DNA from 4 places in the Xenorhabdus doucetiae genome. Region 3 is predicted to be linked to each of the others. Evidence: predicted binding sites of a transcription regulator. Region 3 holds the regulator's gene; each other region holds the start of a gene.
What was found. The regulator CRP, encoded in region 3, controls carbon source genes, mostly activating them, when cyclic AMP is high. The targets are predictions, from matches to a motif close to ATGTGANNNNNNTCACAT.

Region 1 (5,664 bases), 1.8 Mb from region 3:
TTGGTTGCCATGCTGTGCACCATAATGGGTGCCATATGCTGACCATCTGGGGACGTCGGGCGCTCTTTGGCTGTACCCAGCATATTGGGGATGGATGGGCCATAGATATCCGCATCCAGAATGCCGACTTTTGCGCCTTCCTGTGCCAGCGCCAGCGCCAGATTCACCGCGGTACTGGATTTCCCTACACCACCTTTGCCTGAACTGACGGCCACAATATTGCGCACGCCATTGACACCCGGCAAGTTATTGGCACGGCGCAATGTGCTAATATCGTGGGTTAATCGCCATTCTACCGATTTTGCGCCCGTCGCGGATTGCAGCGGTTGAGTGAGGGCTTTCTTCAATATTTCGAAGGCGCGTTTCCAAACAAACGGCATGATTAATTCAATATGCAGTATCCCATCCAGCATGGTGCATTGGTGCAGTGCTTTCAGCGCAATTAAATCTTGCTCTAATGTTGGATGTTTGAATGTTGCCAATATCTTAGCAACCTGTTCTTTCAGCAGGTCAGGATGGGTCTGCTCGGGGGATTGTGAGTTCATCCCGGCTCCTTTTGTTTTATCTTCTTCAACCTAAAACTGTCCCGCCATCATAACAGAAGCAACGGCTTCGGATAAGGAACAAGTAAAAGTGGTGAAGATTTCGCGTTACCCTAGCGACAACGCGCCTTATCAGGTAACATCAAAAACCCTTTTCATTTTACGGAAGTCAGATCCTAACTATGTCTCACGTCGCGAATAAATTACTGGTGACCTGTGCGTTACCTTATGCTAACGGTCCAATTCATCTCGGTCATATCCTGGAACACATTCAGGCTGATATTTGGGTTCGTTATCATCGAATGCGCGGCAAAGAGGTTCACTTTGTCTGTGCCGATGATGCCCACGGTACACCCATTATGCTGAAAGCCCAACAGATTGGGGTTTCGCCAGAAGAGATGATTGCCAAGGTGAACCTAGAGCATCAGCAGGATTTTGCTGGTTTTGCCATTAGCTATGATAATTATCACTCTACGCATAGCGAAGAAAACAGAGCCCTTGCCTCTAAAATTTATCTGGAACTGAAAAAGAACGGTTACATTAAAAACCGGACGATTTCCCAATTGTATGATCCCGAGAAAGGCATGTTCCTGCCGGACCGTTTCGTTAAAGGTGCCTGTCCGAAATGTAAGGCGGAAGATCAGTATGGCGATAACTGTGAAGTCTGCGGAACCACTTATTCCCCAACGGAATTGATCAACCCGCGTTCCGTTGTCTCCGGCGCAACACCAGAAATGCGTGATACCGAGCATTTCTTTTTCGATCTGCCGGCGTTCAGCGAGATGCTGCAAAAATGGACGCGCTCCGGCACTTTGCAAGAACAAGTGGCCAATAAAATGCAAGAGTGGTTCGAAGCCGGGCTGCAACAATGGGATATTACCCGTGATTCACCTTATTTTGGCTTTGAGATCCCCGATCAGCCGGGTAAATTTTTCTATGTCTGGCTGGATGCCCCAATTGGTTATATGGGCTCGTTCCAAAATCTGTGTGATAAACGCGGTGACCTGAATTTCGATGAGTTCTGGGCGAAAGATTCAAAAGCCGATCTCTACCATTTCATCGGCAAAGATATCGTTTATTTCCACAGCCTGTTCTGGCCGGCCATGTTGGAAGGGTGTCACTACCGTAAACCCACTAACCTGTTTGTCCACGGCTATATCACGGTTAACGGCACCAAGATGTCCAAGTCCCGTGGCACCTTCATCAAAGCGGAGACTTACCTGAAACACTTTGATGCAGACTGCCTGCGCTATTACTATGCGGCGAAACTCTCTTCCCGCATTGATGATATCGATCTCAATCTGGAAGATTTTGTCCAGCGTGTGAACAGCGATGTCGTTAACAAAGTGGTCAACCTGGCTTCGCGCAATGCCGGCTTTATCAATAAACGTTTTGGCGGCAAACTGGCCGACCAACTGGCTGATCCCGCGCTGTATCAGAAATTTGTCGATGCGGCACAGGTGATTGCAGAAGACTTTACCCACCGTGAATTCGGCAAGGCCATCCGTGAAATTATGGCTCTGGCCGATCTTGCCAACCGCTATGTTGATGAACAAGCACCATGGGTTGTGGCGAAACAAGAGGGTCGTGACGCGGATCTGCAAGCGATCTGCTCAATGGGCATTAACCTGTTCCGTGTGCTGATGACGTACCTGAAACCGGTTCTGCCGGGCTTGACCACTCGTGCAGAAGCCTTCCTGAATACTGAACTGACTTGGGATGGCATCCAGCAACCCTTGCTGAACCATGACGTTTCACCCTTCAAGGCACTGTTCAATCGTATCGAAATGGCGAAAGTGGAAGCGATGATTGCGGATTCAAAAGAGAGCATCGAACCACAGAAAACCGTGACAGGTCCATTGGCAGATGATCCGATTCAGGACACCATCACCTTTGATGATTTTGCTAAGGTTGACCTGCGGATTGCCCTGATTAAACAGGCTGATTTTGTCGAAGGTTCAGATAAGTTATTGAAACTAACCCTTGATCTCGGTGGTGAAACTCGCCAAGTCTTCTCTGGTATTCGTGCCGCTTATCCTGATCCCAAGGCGTTGGAAAATCGTCTGACCGTGATGGTTGCCAACCTTGCTCCACGCAAGATGCGCTTCGGTATTTCAGAAGGGATGGTGATGGCAGCAGGCCCAGGTGGAAAAGAGATTTTCCTGTTAAGCCCAGACAGCGGCGCCCAACCCGGTATGCAGGTTAAATGATAATGGCACATCTTTAACAAAGATTATTAATTATCAAATAGATAATAAAGCGGGCTCCCCAAAAGGCCCGCTTTTTTATGTGATGTATGGCACATTTACAACGTTAGTCGTATGATAAGACCCTCGCTATATTGAGGAATAATTGATGATGTCTTTCCAAAATGTGCTGATGATAGGTTGGCAATACCTGCGCGCATTTGCGTTGCTCTATTTGTGCCTGATCGCGGGGAATATCATTTCAGCACGACTTCCTTTCTCTCTCCCCGGCAGCATTATTGGCTTACTGCTTCTGTTTTGTTTACTCGCATTCCAAATTATTCCCTCACACTGGGTAAAACCAGGCTGTAGTCTGTTGATGAAAAACATGACACTGCTCTTTTTGCCCATTGGAGTGGGGATCATGGATTATTATCCACAACTTAGCCAACAGATGCTGCCGATCCTCCTTTCTTGTGTCGTTAGTACCGTCATTGTTATGGTCGTCGTTGCTTACTGCTCCCACTATGTTCATCGTGAACGCATCATTATTGGTACTAAGCCTAAGCCGGAAGAGAAAGAAAAATGTTAAGTCATATTTGGTGGTCATTGCCGTTAACTCTGATTGTATTTTATTGTGCCAAAAAGCTGTCCGTCTGGCTCAAACTGCCGGTATTTAATCCCTTATTGATATCCATGGCCGTTATCATTCCCTTGCTGCTGATGACGCATACACCTTATGCACACTATTTTGCCGGCAGCCGGATACTGAACGATTTGTTGCAACCTGCCGTTGTCGCCTTGGCTTTCCCGCTGTATGAACAGCTACATCAAATCCGCGCCCAGTGGAAATCCATTATTAGCGTCTGTTTTATTGGCAGCATGGTCGCCATGATCACGGGGACTGCCATCGCATTATGGGCAGGTGCTACGCCTGAAATTGCCGCCTCTGTCCTGCCTAAATCAGTAACGACCCCCATTGCGATGGCGGTGGCCACTTCCATTGGCGGAATTCCTGCCATTAGCGCAGCTTGTGTCATTGCAGTCGGTATTTTGGGCGCTATTTTTGGTCACAATCTATTTAATTTTCTAAAAATAAAAACACAGGCTTCACGGGGGTTGGCAATGGGTACTGCCTCCCATGCCGTGGGAACGGCTCGCTGTGCGGAAATGGACCATATTGAAGGGGCATACAGTTCGCTGGCCTTAATGACCTGCGGCATTATTACCTCACTGATTGCACCGTTTCTATTCCCGATATTACTGCATCTGTTTGGTTAATTATTCCACAAATGACTCTGCTATTAGAGGTGAAGTGATTCATGGCTGTTGCAACCAATCATAGTGATTGGAATGGTTATGAAATCGTAACGTAAAAGTGAACAAATCCACTGAGATATTAAAAATTTGATATAAATCACTAAAATAATATCTTTATTACACCAATTTCACTAATTTTATGGTTGTTATCACATTGCAAACCTGAAAAGACGTCCTAGAATGATCTTCAATTAATATGGAGATCATTCTATGCAAGCTCGTTTTCACGCTATTTGGCCGGAAATTGCGCCCAGATTGCAAAAAGCGCTACTGCCTTATCTTGGCAGTGACGATTTTCCAGCTATGCTGACAGCAGAGCAAGTGGAAGCCATCAAACAGATCAGCGGATTTGATGAACAGGCACTGGCACTGGCTTTATTGCCGCTTGCCGCAGCCTGCTCCCTGGCGCCTATTTCTCATTTTTATGTTGGCGCAATTGCACGGGGAGAAAGCGGTAATCTCTATTTCGGTGCCAATATGGAATTTGCCGGCGTTCCCTTACAGCAAACCGTTCATGCAGAGCAATCCGCCATCACGCATGCTTGGCTGCGTGGGGAGAGAAAGCTGGTTTCCATCACGATCAACTATTCACCCTGCGGTCATTGCCGGCAATTTATGAATGAATTGAACAGTGGAACACAATTGGCAGTTTACCTGCCCAACCGTCCACAGTTAACGTTGGCCGACTACCTGCCGGAAGCCTTTGGCCCGTGTGATTTGGCCGATACGCCATTATTGCTGGATACGGTTAATCACGGCTATTCATTGGCGACCCGCGACGAATTGGTTCAGGCAGCACTGGAGGCAGCGAACCGTAGCCATGCACCTTATAGCCAATCCCATGCCGGCATTGCCCTGCTGGATGAACAAGGGAAAATTTATACCGGCCGTTATGCGGAAAATGCTGCATTTAATCCGAGTTTGCCACCCTTACAGGCAGCGCTGATAGTGATGAATATGGCAGGTGGAAATTGTCAATCCATAAAACGAGCGGTATTGGTGGAAAACGGAAATAGCCATTTATCACAATGGAGTGCGACGGAATCCACATTAACTGCTCTTGGCTGTACAAAAGTAGAACGGTACACATTTTAAGCATATACGCCCTAAAAGCAAAAATTGAATAACTTAACAAAATAGCAACCTTACCCCCGATTAGTATCCAAGGGGGCAAAATAAAATATTTAGTAACATTTTATTAGCTAATTCTGTATGTTATCTCTCATTTTTGCTCATGATAATGATAACTAAGTAACATTTACTGTACTTATTTTTCTTATCTTCTTAGGATCTATAACCGATTTTGTCATTAATAAGTTCGAAGAGTAAGCATCATGGAACTGGAACACGAAAGCAAACGTCCTCTCTATATTCCCTACGCTGGCCCTATCCTGTTGGAATTTCCTCTGTTGAATAAAGGCAGTGCCTTTACAGAAGAAGAACGCAGTCATTTCAACTTGCACGGCTTACTGCCACAAACCGTTGAAACCATAGAAGAACAGGCCGAACGCGCCTACCGCCAATATCGCGATTTCAAAAATGACACCGATAAACACATTTATTTAAGGAATATTCAGGATACCAACGAAACGCTGTTTTACCGGCTCCTTGACGCC
Region 2 (5,664 bases), 490 kb from region 3:
TTAGATGAAAATTATCATTACTGGTGGTGCAGGTTTTCTGGGCCAGCAGTTAGCTTTTACTTTGCTTAAAAATTGTCATGGAATGAATTTTAGTGAGTTGATGTTAATTGATATTCAGTGTCCAATTTCTCCTATTAATGATCCAAGGGTACAATGTTTGGCAATGGATTTGGCGCAGGAAAACGTTGCTGAAAAATTAATTGATGCAGAGAGCGATGTTTTGTTTCATCTCGCAGCTATCGTTAGTAGCCATGCTGAACAAGATTTCGATTTAGGCATGAAAGTTAATTTTGATATGACAAGAAATTTATTAGAGTCAGCTCGTACTAAGAATCCATCATTAAAATTTATTTTCACTAGTTCACTGGCTGTATTTGGGGGAAACTTGCCGAAAACGGTCACAGAACATTGTGCTGTTAATCCACAATCCTCATATGGCACTCAAAAAGCAATGTGTGAATTGATGATTAATGATTATTCCCGAAAGGGATATGTCGATGGACGTGTTCTTCGTTTACCAACTATCAGCATCCGCTCAGGAAAACCCAATAAAGCGGCCTCTTCATTTGCCAGTGGAATTATTCGTGAACCATTACAGGGAAAAAGTTGTATTTGCCCGGTTTCTCGTGAGCTTGTTTTGTGGTTATCTAGCCCTGAAATAGTGGTGCGTAATCTCATACATGCAGTACAAATACCAGCCGAAAAACTGGCTATTTCACGCATTGTAAATTTGCCAGGAATCAGTATCACGGTACAAGAAATGATCGATTCGCTGAAAGAGATAGCTGGTCAAAAGGTAGTGGATCTTATTCGTTTTGAACTAGATGAAAGCGTTAATCAAATTGTGTCAAGTTGGCCCGGAAATTTTGACATTAGCCATAGTCTTGCTTTGGGATTCAGCGTTGGACATTCATTCAGTGATGCCATTCGTGCATTTATCGTCAGTAATCCGGATCTAAATGGGATTTTCTAATGGACTCTTACACCCCAATCCTTGGATTAGGAGTGGCGGTATTTACGCTGATTTTTCTGGTCTTGCGCACTCGTATTCATGTATTGCTTGCCATGTTGATTGCCGTGGTAATCGCGGGGATCTCTGGTGGCTTAACTATGAGCAATATCGTTGAAGTGATCACCAAAGGGTTTGGTTCGACATTAGGCAGCATCGGTATCGTGATTGGATTGGGATGTATGATGGGGCGGATATTGGAAGTCTCTGGTGCAACGGAACGGATTGCCTATAGCCTGATTCAATGTCTGGGGAAAAGGCGCGAAGAGTGGGCCTTGGCGATAACCGGTTATATTGTCAGTATCCCTATCTTTGTGAATTCGGCTTTTGTGATCCTCTATCCGCTGGTGAAGGCACTGGCGAAACAAGGTAAACGAAATTTACTGACATTGGGGGTAGCGCTGGCAGGAGGGTTGGTGGTAACACATCATATTGTTCCTCCAACGCCGGGACCGCTCGGTGTGGCTGGAATATTCGGGGTGAGTATAGGCTCAATGATGCTGGCAGGTATGGTATTGGCTGTACCCTGTGTTATTGGCATTACTTTTTATGCAAAGTGGCTAGAGACTAAATATCCTGAATATCAGTTTGCGGATACAGAAGAAAATTTGCAACAGATCCATCAGCATTATATGGAAGAAAAAGCTAATAAACGGTTACCAAGCTTATTTCTTTCTCTTTTGCCTATTATTGTGCCGATTATTCTGATTTTAATTAAAGCGATCAATAACATGATATTGGGAATGGATGGGTTTGTTGGAAAAGAAAAGTATTTCTATTTTCAGCTCCTTGATTTCCTTGGTACACCGATTATCGCACTGGCGATCAGTGTCTTGCTGGCAGTTTATACACTTATACCAAAAATCAGCAAACACGAAGTCATTGAACATTTGGAGTCAGGGGTACAAACAGCAGGTATAATTCTATTGGTTACGGGTGCGGGTGGGGCACTGGGAGCCGTGTTGCGTGAAAGTGGTACGGGAACTCTTTTAGCACAACAGGTTGCCAGCCTACCAATAACGCCGGTTTTGATCCCATTCATAATTGCTACATTAGTACGCTTGGTTCAGGGGTCCGGTACAGTAGCAATGATAACTGCGGCTTCCATTTCAGCCCCCGTAATCAGCCAAATACCCGGTATCAACATGTTACTGGCGGCTCAGGCAGCAGCTATAGGCGCACTGTTTTTCAGCTATTTCAACGACAGCCTATTCTGGATGGTCAACCGGATGATGGGCATTAAAGACGCAAAACAGCAAATGATCGTCTGGTCAGTACCGACAACCATTGCGTGGGGAATTGGATTGTGCGGTATATTGGTTCTTAACCTCATTATGTAAATCATCATTATTCAACCTCGCTCTGACAGTGACCCATTTTACTCCGGTCGCTGTCAGACACTTTTCCAGCAATCTCCTTCTTTCCATTGCAATTTTCACTCCCCGTCGCTTCGTTTTCATCGTTTTTCAACTATCCCTGTCTTGTAAAATCGCCCAACGCGCTATGAAGGCAGGTGCTTGCGATATACTGGTGGCGCAGGTTTTTGGCCAGCAGTGATTTATTCAGCGATGCCGTTCGTGCATTTATTGCCAGTAATACAGATTTGATGAGGTTTTATGATGGAGTTTTACATTCCAATGATTGGATTGGGCGTGGCGGTATTTACGCTGATTTTTCTGGTCTTGCGTACTCGCGTTCATGTGCTTATTGCCATGTTAATGGCGGCCATCATCGCCGGGATATCCGGTGGATTGACGATGAGCAATGTCGTTGAGGTAATGACGAAAGGATTTGGTTCGACATTAGGCAGCATCGGTATTGTGATTGGATTGGGATGTATGATGGGGCGGATATTGGAAGTCTCTGGCGCAACGGAACGGATCGCCTATAGCCTGATTCAATGTCTGGGGAAAAGACGTGAAGAGTGGGCCTTGGCGATAACCGGTTATATTGTCAGTATCCCTATATTTGTGAATTCGGCTTTTGTGATCCTCTATCCGCTGGTGAAGGCATTGGCGAAACAAGGTAAACGTAATGTCTTGTCCCTTGGGGTGGCGCTGGCTGGTGGGTTAGTGGTCACTCACCATATCGTTCCCCCAACGCCGGGGCCGCTTGCGGTAGCCGGAATATTCGGCGTGAGTATCGGCCAGATGATGCTGGCAGGCATGATACTGGCGGTTCCCTGTGTGATTGGAATCACCTGCTATGCAAAGTGGTTGGAGACGAAATATCCTGAATATCAGCTTGATAATACCGAAGAAAATGCAGAGAGTTTGCAACAAGCTCATCAGCGTTATCAGGCAGAAAAAGAGCAAAAACCGCTGCCGAGCCTGTTTCTTTCCCTTTTGCCGATTGTTGTGCCCATTATTCTGATGTTTATTGGCGTCATTAATGGAATGGTACTGGGAACGGATGAATTTGCTGGCAAGGAAAATGCTATCTATTTTCAGATGCTTAATTTTCTGGGATCACCGATTATTGCGTTGGCAATCAGTGTACTTCTGGCGGTTTATACCCTAATGCCAAACGCCAGTAAACACGAAGTCACCGAACATTTGGAAACCGGGCTAAAAAGTGTGGGCATTATTTTGTTGGTGTCAGGCGCGGGAGGGGCATTGGGCGCGGTATTAAACGAAAGCGCCACCGGGACAATATTAGCGCACTATGTTGCCAGCTTGCCAATAACTCCCGTTTTGATCCCGTTTATCATCGCAACGCTGATACGCATAATCCAAGGTTCTGGCACGGTAGCAATGATAACCGCTGCTTCCATTTCAGCGCCTATTATCAAGCAGATACCGGATGTGAATATGTTAGTAGCGGCGCAAGCCGCGGTGATGGGTACCCTGTTTTTTAGTTACTTTAATGACTGTTTTTTCTGGGTGGTTAACCGGATGATGGGAATTACCCATGTGAGGCAGCAGATTATCGTCTGGTCGATTCCTACCACAATCGCATGGGGAATTGGATTATGTGGTGTACTGCTGCTTAATCTTGTCATGTAAATAGCGATGGCTATTTTCTCTGTTAAATGTGATTTAAATCACAAATATGTGTATGCGTTTCTTTATGAAGTTAATTAAAGATGATTTAAATCACTAAAAAGTGTCAGAGTATTGACTAAATTTAGGTATTCATATTTTGAATCATGCCCGTTGAGGAGTCTGATATGTCTGATGTATTTCACTTAGGTATCACCAAAAGCGACCTGCAAGGCGCGACGCTGGCGATTGTGCCAGGCGATCCTAACCGTGTTGAAAAAATTGCACGACTGATGGATAACCCGGTACATCTGGCTTCCCACCGTGAATTCACCACCTGGCGTGCAGAAATTGACGGAAAGGCCGTTGTGGTTTGCTCTACCGGCATCGGCGGCCCCTCAACATCGATTGCTGTAGAAGAACTGGCACAATTGGGCGTGCGTACTTTCCTGCGTATCGGTACAACGGGGGCGATTCAGCCACATATTAATGTCGGCGATGTCTTGGTTACGACCGCCGCGGTACGGTTGGACGGCGCCAGCTTGCACTTTGCCCCAATGGAGTTCCCAGCGGTGGCTGATTTTGCGTGTACCAATGCACTGTACGAAGCCGCAAAAGCCTCAGGCTCTGCGACGCATGTGGGTATTACTGCCTCTTCCGATACCTTCTATCCAGGACAAGAGCGTTACGATACCTATTCCGGCCGTGTGGTTCGCCGTTTTCAGGGTTCTATGCAAGAGTGGCAGGAAATGGGCGTAATGAACTTTGAGATGGAGTCAGCAACATTACTGACGATGTGTGCAAGTCAGGGATTGCGTGCGGGGATGGTGGCCGGCGTGATCGTTAACCGTACCCAACAGGAAATCCCGGATGTTGAGTTGCTGAAAAAAACAGAAAGCAACGCGCTGGGAATTGTTGTGGAGGCCGCTCGCCGCCTGCTGTAATGCCTTTCATCAAGGGTCAGAGCATTCTGGCCCTGTCGTTTATGTTCTCTTCCCTTCATGGCAAAATCTGTTAATGTCATAACATTTTGTATCTTTTAATCGCAACAAGAGTAACTATGACCACAACATTGCTATCTCATCCTTCACTGCTTCCTTTGAATGGCGGCATTAATTTTCGTGATTTAGGTAATAACACACTGAATAATGGCGCTAAAATTAAATCAGGATTGTTATTTCGTTCCGGTTCACTGGATAAGTTGACAGAAAACGATCAGGCTTTTTTAGTCAGCAAAAACCTTTTACAGATCATTGATTATCGTGATAACAGCGAAATCATGGATAAACCCGATCAGGTATGGCAGGGAGCGCATTATCACCATGCGCCGGCCAATCCGCTTGCCAAAGAAGTGGATGCCAATCTGGATAAGTTAGGCAAGGAGATACTGGAGCAATTCGACGCGAAAGTCTTTATGTCTCGCTTATATGAATTGTTGCCCATCAATAACCCGGCTTATAAAACGTTAGCGACCTTATTGCTGCAACCAGAGAAAGGCGGGATTGTACAACATTGCGCGGTGGGTAAAGACCGGACGGGTGTTGGTTCAGCACTGGTTTTATTCGCATTGGGGGCGGATCTGGCTACGGTGATGGAAGATTATTTGTTGACCAATGTCACATTGGCACCGTACCGGGACTATTTATTGAATGAACACGCAAAAATGATGAGTGA
Region 3 (5,664 bases):
GTTCAATTCTCTTTTCCCTATTCTGGCAATGGCAGGAGCGGGGCAAGTCGGCTCCGCACTGGCGCTATATGTCAAAGCGGCAAAAGGCGCTGTGCTGCGCACTCAGATCAAAGGAGCCATCATTCCGGGTTTTCTGGGAATTGGGGAACCGTTGATTTATGGCGTCACCCTTCCCCGCGTCAAACCGTTTGTCACAGCCTGCCTCGGTGGTGCCACAGGGGGGTTCTTTATCGGCCTGATGGCTTGGTGGGGATGGCCTGTCGGATTAAATAGTGTTTTCGGCCCCTCCGGGCTGGTTGCTCTGCCACTGATGACATCCAACAGTGGCATTTTCACGGGCATGGCAGTCTATGGTGCCGGGCTGATCGTCGCTTATATCGCGGGCTTCATACTCACATTATTCTTCGGCAGCAAGAATATCGATTTGAGCTGATCAGCCAAACCAGATTAAAGGCACACACGCGGCGGTCAGCACCCCCATGGTGATATTGAATATAAACCACGCGCGGCGGCTTCCCAGTAACCGGCCAATCAGTGAACCGAGAACCAGCCAGAGGGCACCCGCGAGCAGATTGGCGATAAGCATCACGATACTGATAACAAAAATGGAGTGGTTATAGAGCGCTCCGGCCAGACTGTAACTACTGACTGCCCCCAATCCCATTAACCAGGTTTTCGGATTCAAAAACTGCAATAGCCAACCTTGATGAATTTTGATTGGAGCACCTGCCGAGGTTGTCGTGTCCAGCCGCTGATAATGCGAAGTGGCCGTTTTCCAGGCCAGCCATAATAAATACAGGCATCCGAGCACTTTCAACCCCGTATAAATGGCAGGATAAATCAGCAGTAACGCGGCAACACCAAACGCAGACAGCAGCAAAATGGTCTGCATTCCCAACACAATACCCAGACAAAGCGGGATGGAGCGGCGGAGACCAAAATTCGCGCCCGATGAGGTCAGCAACAAATTGTTTGGACCCGGTGTGACAGCGGAAATAAACATAAATATACTGAGTGAAAATATCAGGCTTACAGTCATGGGTAGATTCCCCTCCCACCCCAAGTTAACATTTCTTTGCGAGAAAATAGCAGTATGTTATTTCACACACAAGATAACTAATCATGAAATCAATTCACTATAAAGTATCAGCGCATTATCAGGAGCAATCACGATGATCATCCCGTGGCAGCAATTGGAAACCCATACACTCCTCAACTTGATTGAAAGTTTTGTCCTGCGGGAAGGGACGGATTACGGCGAACAGGAAAAAACGCTCGAACAAAAAGTGCAGGATGTCAAACATCAGCTTGAACGCGGTGAGGTTCTGTTGGTATGGTCTGAATTACATGAAACCGTTAATATCTTGCCCAAAGCGACGTTCCGCCCATGAGGTTCCGCTTGCTTTATTCATTCTGATTGACTGATCCGCCAATTTTATTGATAAGGAGTCTGTTCATGTCTGCCAAACATCCCGTCATCGCAATCACTGGCTCCAGTGGCGCAGGAACCACCACAACCAGTGTCGCCTTTCGCAAGATTTTCCAGCAATTTGACGTCACCGCCGCACTGATAGAAGGGGATAGTTTCCATCGTTATACTCGTCCTGAAATGGATGCCGAGATTCGGAAAGCAAGAGAACAGGGCAGACATATCAGCTACTTTGGGCCAGCCGCCAATGATTTCAGCATGCTGGAGAAAACCTTTTTTGACTATGGGGAAACGGGCAATGGTCGCTGCCGAAAATATCTCCATACCTATGATGAAGCCGTCCCCTATAACCAATTGCCGGGGACTTTCACACCGTGGGAACCCTTGCCGTCAAACACAGATGTGCTGTTTTATGAAGGTTTGCACGGGGGGGTTGTCACGCCACAACACAATGTCGCCAGCCATGTTGACCTGTTGATTGGCGTTGTGCCTATCGTCAACCTGGAGTGGATACAAAAACTCATCCGTGATACCAGCGAGCGCGGGCATTCCAGAGAAGCGGTCATGGATTCCGTTGTCCGCTCAATGGATGATTATATCCGCTATATCACTCCCCAATTTTCACGTACCCACATTAATTTCCAGCGTGTTCCTACCGTTGATACCTCTAACCCTTTCTCTGCCAAGGCTATTCCCTCACTGGACGAAAGCTTTATCGTGATCCGCTTCCGCGGTCTCACTCAAATTGATTTCCCTTATTTGCTGGCCATGCTTCAGGGTTCATTTATTTCCAGCATAGATACTATTGTCGTTCCCGGAGGAAAAATGGGGCTGGCAATGGAATTAATTATGGCGCCGCTGGTTAAGCAATTACTGGAAGGCAAAAAAATCTCATAATTTTCCTATTTATATCCTATGAACTTCAAGTTGCCGCTCGCAAGACGAAAGTCGTTTATTAATGACGAGTCTATTTTTAATAAAGCAGGTAACAAAAAATAACGTTACCTGTTTCATTTAAATAAATAGACCGTTTTTTAACAATAAATTAGGTGATAGAAATAAATGTAAAATCAACAAGACCGTCTTTTTTGCCAAACTTCTGGTAATCTGACAACCCGTTTAATAGGCTGAAGCGATACAGGAGGAGACAGAAACGTTTTCCTGTGTTACAAACAAGGCTACAAACGTGGACTGGCAAGGTATATGGATTAAGATCAATATGCCAGCATTCTCGTATCCTGATAATCCATATAAAGTTCCCGTTTGTCAGTTTTTCAGCAAGTTATATGTTAAGCTATTGACTTTATAAAGCCAGCCTGAAGAGAAACCCAGTTTCTCACATCATAAGGGCAGAAATAACAACAGAGGATAAAGCGAATGGTTCTCGGCAAGCCACAAACAGACCCTACTCTTGAATGGTTTTTGTCACACTGCCATATTCACAAATATCCATCCAAGAGCACGCTTATTCATCAAGGCGAGAAAGCAGAAACGCTTTACTACATTGTTAAAGGTTCAGTTGCTGTTCTAATAAAAGATGAAGAAGGTAAGGAAATGATTCTCTCTTATTTAAATCAGGGAGATTTTATCGGTGAACTTGGATTGTTTGAAGAGGGGCAAGAACGTACTGCATGGGTGCGGGCAAAAAGTGCCTGTGAAGTGGCTGAAATTTCCTATAAGAAATTTCGCCAGTTAATTCAGGTCAATCCTGACATTCTGATGCGTTTATCTGCTCAGATGGCGAGTCGCCTACAAACCACTTCCGAAAAAGTAGGTAACTTAGCCTTTCTGGACGTGACCGGCCGTATCGCCCAGACGTTGCTCAATTTAGCCAAACAGCCGGATGCAATGACGCACCCTGATGGTATGCAAATCAAAATCACACGTCAGGAAATTGGGCAGATTGTGGGTTGTTCCCGTGAAACGGTTGGCCGTATTTTGAAAATGCTCGAAGATCAAAACCTGATTTCCGCACATGGTAAAACCATCGTGGTTTATGGGACACGCTAATTCCCGATAAACCTGAAATCCAGCCAGTGCAACCTGTTACTTCGCACTGGCTTTTTTATGGCTTCACCTGTTTTGGGTTAACCATCGGGATATCGCCATCTCCAGCCGTATCATGCCCTCGACGATGTCATCCTCAGGAATGATCAATGAAGGGGTAAAGCGCAAAATGCTGTCTCCCGCACTCAATAACACCAATCCCAGCTCCGCCGCTTGCTGCAAGATTTCTCTGGCCTTACCCTGATATTCTGCTTGCAATACCGCCCCAATCAGCAAACCCTTGCCACGAAATTCGTGGAAAATGCCATATTTTTGGTTCATCATTTCCAGGGCATGGATGATCATATCGTGACGTTTTTCCACGCCTGCCAGCACTTCTGGCGTGTTGATAATATCCAGCGCAACGCAGCCGATAGCACAAGCCAACGGATTTCCGCCATACGTCGTGCCATGCGCGCCGGTTTCCATAGCTGCCGCGATGGTATCGGTCGTTAACATCGCACTGATCGGGAAACCGCCGCCCAGCGCCTTTGCGGTCGTCAAGATATCCGGCTGTACGCCATAATGCTGGTAAGCATACAACTTGCCTGTACGCCCCATCCCACTTTGCACTTCATCAAAAACCAACAGAGCCTGATGCTTATCGCACAATTCACGCACGCCATGCAGAAACGCCATTGTTGCAGGTGTGACGCCCCCTTCCCCTTGAATCGGCTCTAAGACAACGGCACAAGTGTGATCATCAATCACCGCTCTGACCGCATCCAAATCATTAAAAGACACATGGATAATATCCGCCGGTTTGGGGCCAAATCCTTCAGTATATTTTGGCTGTCCTCCGACCGAAACAGTGAAAAAGGTGCGTCCATGAAACGCCTGATGAAAAGCAATAATTTTGGTTTTATTGGGATGATGGCGAGTAATCGCATAACGACGAGCCAATTTAAAGGCGGCTTCATTGGCTTCCGCGCCTGAATTAGCGAAAAAGACCTTCTGCGCAAAGGTTGCATCAATCAATTTTTGTGCCAAGGTTAAGGCTGGTTCATTGGTAAAAATATTGCTGAGATGCCACAATTTTTCACCTTGCTGTTTCAGGGCATTCACCAAAGCCGGATGACAGTGCCCCAAAGCCAATACCGCGATACCGCCGGCAAAATCAATATATTCTTTACCCTGTTGATCCCATACTCGACTCCCTTGCCCTCTGACAGGAATAAAACTCGCCGGCGCATAAATAGGCAACATCACCTGATCATAGGTACTTCGGTTTGTTGCTTTGCTTTCTCCCATTTCCCTCACCTTATTTTTATCTGCTTGTCGTACTTCAAGATACATTTATTATCCCCCGCGCTGCGGGGGATAATAAGCGGCTTTTGTCTTGCGAGCGGCAACTTGAAAATTATCGGGTATATTTGCCATTTCAAAGTGAAATAATAGTCATAAAATATGAATAAAAAATCACGCAAAGGCAAATAAAAAATAACGAATGAGGAAATGTGATGGTATCTGGATTAATATTTGAGGAAATTATTCAATAATTCATGCCCCTGCTCACTCAGAATACTTTCCGGATGAAATTGCACCCCTTCCAGTGGCAGAGTACGGTGACGTATTCCCATAATTTCATCGACATCACCATTGCGCTGACTCCATGCTGTCACTTCAAATGAAGCCGGCAGCGTTTCTGCGGCAATCACCAGAGAGTGGTAACGTGTGACAGTTAATGGATGAACCAATCCTTTAAATACCCCTTGCTGGCTATGGTGAATTAAACTGGTTTTTCCATGCATCACTTCACGCGCTTTAACAATGCTGGCACCAAAAGCCTGACCTATCGCCTGATGCCCCAGGCACACACCGAGGATGGGCAATTTCCCGGCAAAATGTGAAATGGCTTCCAGCGAGATCCCGGCTTCATTTGGCGTGCAAGGGCCGGGAGAAATAACTAAATGCGTCGGTGCCAACGCTTCAATATCTTCAAGCTGTAGCTCATCATTGCGCTTAACTAAAACCTCTGTCCCTAACTCGCAAAAATATTGATATAAATTGAATGTAAAAGAATCGTAGTTATCTATTATGAGTAACATAGGAGTATATCCTACTGATTATTATAGTTTTATAAGTTCCTGCCCCACAGGGGTATTATGCATTCTGTATGACAGTAAAAACAGGCAAAGCAGTACCAACAGCAACGGGGGGACTCATCATACCACAGACGCATTTTTAAA
Region 4 (5,664 bases), 710 kb from region 3:
TGTGATCGATATGACTCAGGACGAACTGAAAAAAGCAGTAGGTTGGGCAGCATTGGAATACGTTAAACCAGGCACTATTGTCGGTGTGGGTACAGGTTCTACCGCAGCGCATTTTATTGATGCGTTAGGCACTATCAAAGACAAAATTGAAGGTGCGGTATCGAGTTCAGAAGCATCGACTGAGAAACTGAAAAGTCTCGGCATTCCTGTGTTTGATTGCAATGAAGTTGACACCCTAGATATTTATGTTGATGGTGCTGATGAAATTAATGGTCAAATGCAGATGATCAAAGGTGGCGGCGCAGCATTGACCCGGGAAAAAATCATTGCGGCGGTTGCGAAGACATTTATCTGCATTATTGATGCGTCCAAGCAAGTCGATGTGTTAGGCAAATTCCCCCTGCCGGTTGAAGTTATCCCAATGGCACGCGCTTATGTGGCACGTGAGCTGGTGAAATTGGGGGGGACACCGGTTTATCGTGAAAACGTCGTGACCGATAATGGCAATCATATTCTGGATGTTCACAATCTCTCTATTGTTGATGCCGTTGGGCTGGAAAATAAAATCAATGGCATTACTGGCGTGGTCACTGTAGGTCTTTTTGCCAATCGCGGCGCGAACGTGGTACTGGTCGGTACGGCGGATGGCGTTAAGACGCTCACCGAATAATCACTTATTGAGGGCAGAATAGTCTGCCCTCAAAATATTTTTGTATTTATTCAAAACAGAAAATTTGGTGAGATATATCACATTTTCTCCCAAAAAAACCTCAATATCCTTTCGATATCCCATAACGAATTATTTTACTTTGCATAACAACTTATTTACTGTTGCTTATTCTGTAATATAAGCAAACGATTGTATTGCTGTTACCGTTTTTTTTGTTATTTTGGTGCAATCGATATGCGTTATGAAAGTTAACAACGAGTAGGGCGGGCAAATGGTTAAGGTATCGTTAGAAAAGGACAAAATTAAATTTCTGCTACTGGAGGGGGTTCATCAAAGCACAGTAGACAGCTTAAAAGCAGCAGGGTACAGCAATATTGAGTATCACAAAGGGGCATTAGAGCCTGAAGCGTTGAAAGAAGCGATTCGTGATGCCCGATTTGTCGGCGTTCGTTCCCGTACCCAATTGACCGAAGAAATTTTTGCCGCAGCGGAAAAGCTGGTTGCCGTCGGGTGTTTCTGCATTGGTACGAACCAAGTTGACCTGAAAGCCGCTGCAAAGCGTGGTATCCCGGTATTTAATGCGCCTTTTTCCAATACCCGTTCAGTCGCTGAAATGGTATTGGGTGAGCTGTTGTTGCTGTTGCGTCGTGTTCCTGAAGCGAATGCAAAAGCACACAATGGGATATGGGATAAGCAGGCAAAAGGCTGCTATGAGGCGCGTGGGAAAAAATTAGGCATTATCGGTTACGGGCATATTGGTACACAGCTTGGCATCTTGGCTGAAAATATTGGCCTGAATGTCTATTTCTATGATATTGAAAATAAATTGCCATTGGGTAACGCACAGCAAGTTCATCATTTATCTGAATTATTGAATATGAGTGATGTTGTAAGCTTGCATGTTCCTGAAACGGCTTCAACCAAGGATATGATTGGGGCGGCAGAATTAGAGTTGATGAAGCCGGGTTCCATTTTGATCAACGCATCACGGGGTACGGTCGTCGATCTTCCTGCACTTAGCGAAGCACTGGAAACCGGGCATCTTTCTGGCGCAGCGATTGACGTTTTTCCTCATGAACCCGCAACCAACAATGATCCTTTCATCTCTCCATTAAGTAAGTTTGATAATGTACTGTTGACTCCCCATATTGGCGGGTCGACGCAAGAAGCCCAACAAAATATCGGTTATGAAGTTGCAGGTAAACTGGTCAAATATTCTGACAATGGCTCGACATTATCAGCGGTTAATTTTCCGGAAGTTTCACTCCCTATTCATGCCAAAGATACGAACCGATTACTGCATATCCATGAAAATCGACCGGGTATCTTGACCAGCATTAACCAGGTGTTCACGGAGCAAGCGATCAATATTGATGCGCAATATTTGCGGACTGACAGCGATATTGGTTATGTGGTGATAGATATCACGACGCAAAATTCAGCTCAGGCTGAATTGGTCTTGCAGAAACTGAAAGCCCTGCCGGGCACGATCCGTTCTCGCCTGCTTTACTAAGATTTAACCAACCGGGGCGATTAAAGACAAATGGCCCCGGTTAATCCTTCAGCGGTTCATATCCATCGCCAGACTTTTTCTGGTGTAATGATCTCCGGCAGGGGGATATCCCAACTCGCGCTGGGTAATTTTTCAACTAACTGAAAATTGTGTGCCAATCCAATCGGGTAAAAATGCTGTTGTTGCCACTTTGCGAGCGTTCTGTCGTAGAAACCGCCTCCCATCCCCAAACGCTGGCCTGTACCATCGAAAGCGACCAGTGGAATAAACATGATATCAAGTTCAGAGATCGGTAAAACCTGCCGGACATCCAACTGAGGCTCTTCGATATTAAAGCAGTTACGAACAAGGGGCGTGTCGGGGCAATAACGGAGAAACAGCAGGTGATTCCGGCTGAAAGGGTGCAATATTGGCAAGTAGACTTGTTTATTTTGCTGCCAAAGCTGTTGAATGAGCGGACGTGTGTCTAGTTCCCCATCAAAAGAGAGATAGAGAGCAATGTTATCAGCTTGCTGGATTTTAGGGTGAGCCATGACCTGTCTAACGGCTTGCCGGGCAAATTGCTGTTGTTGTTCGCGGGACAGGCTTTGACGCCGTTGGCGGTTTTTTTTTCTAATGGATTGGCGGAGAGAAAGGAAACAATCTGATTGCATGATACCTGCCTGTTAATGAATGCAGAAAAGGATACAAAACAGATAAAAAGGGAGGTTCTCCAAGATGCCGTTGCAGGTGGTAACCCTTGAACCCTTGGTTCAAGGTGAACGCAGAGTCGTTGCTATTAGGCTTCTTGGTCTAGCCAAGCCTGCTCACAAGAAACGGAGCACCACATTCTATAGATATGAAATATCGGCTCAGGGGACTGACCTGCTGACGAACACCTCAGAGAAAATTTTTTGCTGCTTAAACTACCTAAATAGGCTCTAAGCAATGCTATGAAGCCTATTGTATGGAACTAAATGAAGAAAGCAACTGCTTATATTAATCTATAGTGACTACTGCCTGATTTATCAACAAAATTGGACGGGTAAGGCGTATCAGGTAATCTTACCTTGCTCTAACAGTGCCTTTTCGATGCTCTGCTGGAGCATTTTTATTTTTTGTTCCATATTGTAAGCATAATCACGGGTTTTCATCTTCTCCTGTGCCAACTCGTGACAGACATTCAGTGCCACAATAAAAACCAGTTGCTCGGTGTTAGTGACTCTGGTGCGTTCTTTGAGGTTATTCAAACGCTGATCAAGTTCCTCCGCCGCAGCTTGCAATGCTTCAATCTGCTCTGGTGGACAATTGACACGTAATGACCGCCCAAAAATCTGAATATCTACTGGTTGTGCAGACATGACACCTTCCTGATTTATTACTGTGCTGATACCTTGATGTTGACATATATCCCTTATCTTGCAAATTGCGGCTTGGTTAGTCCTGTTGCAATTTGAAATCGATTGGGCATAAAGTAAATTATGGTATAAAACAAGGCCGACACCAATCATTACCGTACAATACCAAAAGCTTTCCTTTTCCTTCCCTTCATTTTTCAACTTGCCGTTTTTAGGTCATGTCCACTTACCCCAGTCAATGAGTTATAGATACAAAGTAATCTATGTCCCTGGGGATGGTGCCCTTGCCATCACGTTGCAACTCGAAATCTATTGGGGATATATCGGTGTGTGCTGTCTGGTATAGCGACTCCCCTTGATGGTAGCATAGCATGAACTTATATCGCCAACGATGATCAATATACATGTCTATACAAAACTCATTACCTAATTATCAATCATTTGATGAAATTTTGCATCAACAGTCCGTTGCGCTGACAGCCGCAGAAATGCATGGCTTAATCAGTGGATTACTATGTAGTGGAAAACATGGTAGTGGAAATCATGGCGGTCATCATGACAGTAGCTGGCAGGCGTTGGTGCATGATCTTGCTAATGATGGTCTGGCATTTTCTCAGGTTTTGGCTCTGCCGCTTAGGGAATTGTACGAAACGACGTTTGAATTGCTGGATGACAATAACTTCGCGTTTAATCTGTTGCTCCCTGATGAAGAGGCCGGGGTTTTTGCATGCGCAGACGCGTTGGCGGGATGGGTGAACCACTTTCTGCTTGGGTTGGGCGTAGCCAATCCCAAATTGATAGAAAAGCCAGAAATTCAGGAAATTATTACCGACTTACGTAATATCGGCATGTTGGGCTATGAGGAAAGCGAAGATCAAGAAGAACTCTCTCAAGCCCTTGAAGAAGTACTGGAATATGTCCGTGTTGCGGTTCAACTCTGCTATATCGCATTAGCGACACCGAAAACCGCAGCCAGTGCAAAAAATGACAAACCCACATTGCACTGATTAGCGATATTCACCCGACATTCACTCAACTAATAATAATGGAATTGCAGGAGAGGGTATGACTAAACAAGAATATTTATCCCGTCGTCAGGCACTATTGTCAAACATGGCTCCGGCCAGTGCGGCCATTATTTTTTCAGCTTTGCCTGCGACACGTAATTCAGATAGTGAGTATCCCTACCGCCAGCACAGTGACTTTCTGTATCTGACCGGGTTCAGTGAGCCGGAAGCGGTTCTGATACTGATCAAAAGCGATGAAACCCACAATCACAGCGTGTTGTTTAATCGTGTTCGCGATTTGAGTGCGGAAATTTGGTTTGGTCGCCGTCTTGGGCAAGAAGCTGCACTGGAAACATTGGGGGTGGATCGTGCCCTGCCATTTGATGATCTCGATGAACAACTCCATTTGTTATTGAATGGCTTGGAAGTGGTTTATCACGCTCAAGGAGAATTTGAATACGCTGATAACATTGTATTTCGTGCCTTGGATAAATTGCGTAAAAATAGCCGCCGTAACTTCCGTGCGCCAACGGTCATGGCCGATTGGCGTCCGTGGCTGCATGAAATGCGTCTGTTTAAATCAGAAGCTGAATTAGACATCATCCGCAAAGCCGGGGAAATTAGCGCCCAAGCACATACCAGAGCCATGCAGGCTTGTCATCCGGGTATGTTTGAATATCAGCTTGAAGCCGAAGTTCACCATGAATTCACCCGTCAGGGGGCACGTTACCCGGCTTATAACACCATTGTTGGGGCGGGAGAAAACGCCTGTATCCTGCATTACACTGAAAATGATCGCTGTATGAAAGAGGGCGATCTGGTGTTGATCGATGCGGGATGTGAATATGCGGGCTATGCCGGCGACATTACGCGGACGTTTCCGGTCAATGGCAAGTTTACACGCCCTCAACGTGAAATCTATGACATTGTTCTGGAAGCCATCAACCTTTCCCTTGAATTGTACCGACCCGGCACCAGCATCAGCGAGGTCACGGGGCAAGTTGTGCGTGTTATGGTGAAGGGGTTGGTAAAATTGGGAATTATGCATGGTGAAGTCGAACAATTGATCGAAACCAATGCTTATCGTCAATTTTTCATGCATGGTTTGAGTCACTGGTTGGGGCTGGATGTCCATGA

Region 1: the regulator CRP is predicted to act here: its motif matches at 2,830-2,847, upstream of XDD1_RS06715 (CidA/LrgA family protein).
Region 2: the regulator CRP is predicted to act here: its motif matches at 4,041-4,058, upstream of udp (uridine phosphorylase).
Region 4: the regulator CRP is predicted to act here: its motif matches at 736-753, upstream of serA (phosphoglycerate dehydrogenase).

What each region holds. Positions count from the first base shown of each region.
Region 1 is NZ_FO704550.1:1,444,326-1,449,989, reverse strand. Features, by position in the region: gene apbC (iron-sulfur cluster carrier protein ApbC) at 1-545, opposite strand, end outside; gene metG (methionine--tRNA ligase) at 725-2,752, shown strand; gene XDD1_RS06715 (CidA/LrgA family protein) at 2,901-3,320, shown strand; gene XDD1_RS06710 (CidB/LrgB family autolysis modulator) at 3,314-4,009, shown strand; gene cdd (cytidine deaminase) at 4,259-5,143, shown strand; gene XDD1_RS06700 (NAD-dependent malic enzyme) at 5,383-5,664, shown strand, end outside.
Region 2 is NZ_FO704550.1:3,396,465-3,402,128, reverse strand. Features, by position in the region: gene denD (D-erythronate dehydrogenase) at 5-973, shown strand; gene XDD1_RS14800 (GntP family permease) at 973-2,349, shown strand; gene XDD1_RS14795 (GntP family permease) at 2,629-4,014, shown strand; gene udp (uridine phosphorylase) at 4,179-4,934, shown strand; gene XDD1_RS14785 (tyrosine-protein phosphatase) at 5,051-5,664, shown strand, end outside.
Region 3 is NZ_FO704550.1:3,882,191-3,887,854, forward strand. Features, by position in the region: gene murP (PTS N-acetylmuramic acid transporter subunit IIBC) at 1-433, shown strand, start outside; gene XDD1_RS16955 (LysE family translocator) at 434-1,039, opposite strand; gene XDD1_RS16960 (YheU family protein) at 1,173-1,391, shown strand; gene XDD1_RS16965 (phosphoribulokinase) at 1,457-2,326, shown strand; gene crp (cAMP-activated global transcriptional regulator CRP) at 2,807-3,439, shown strand; gene XDD1_RS16975 (aspartate aminotransferase family protein) at 3,503-4,726, opposite strand; gene XDD1_RS16980 (aminodeoxychorismate synthase component II) at 4,948-5,523, opposite strand.
Region 4 is NZ_FO704550.1:3,171,596-3,177,259, reverse strand. Features, by position in the region: gene rpiA (ribose-5-phosphate isomerase RpiA) at 11-670, shown strand; gene serA (phosphoglycerate dehydrogenase) at 942-2,183, shown strand; gene XDD1_RS13780 (5-formyltetrahydrofolate cyclo-ligase) at 2,240-2,836, opposite strand; RNA gene ssrS (6S RNA) at 2,889-3,072, opposite strand; gene zapA (cell division protein ZapA) at 3,218-3,523, opposite strand; gene XDD1_RS13770 (YecA/YgfB family protein) at 3,925-4,527, shown strand; gene pepP (Xaa-Pro aminopeptidase) at 4,586-5,664, shown strand, end outside.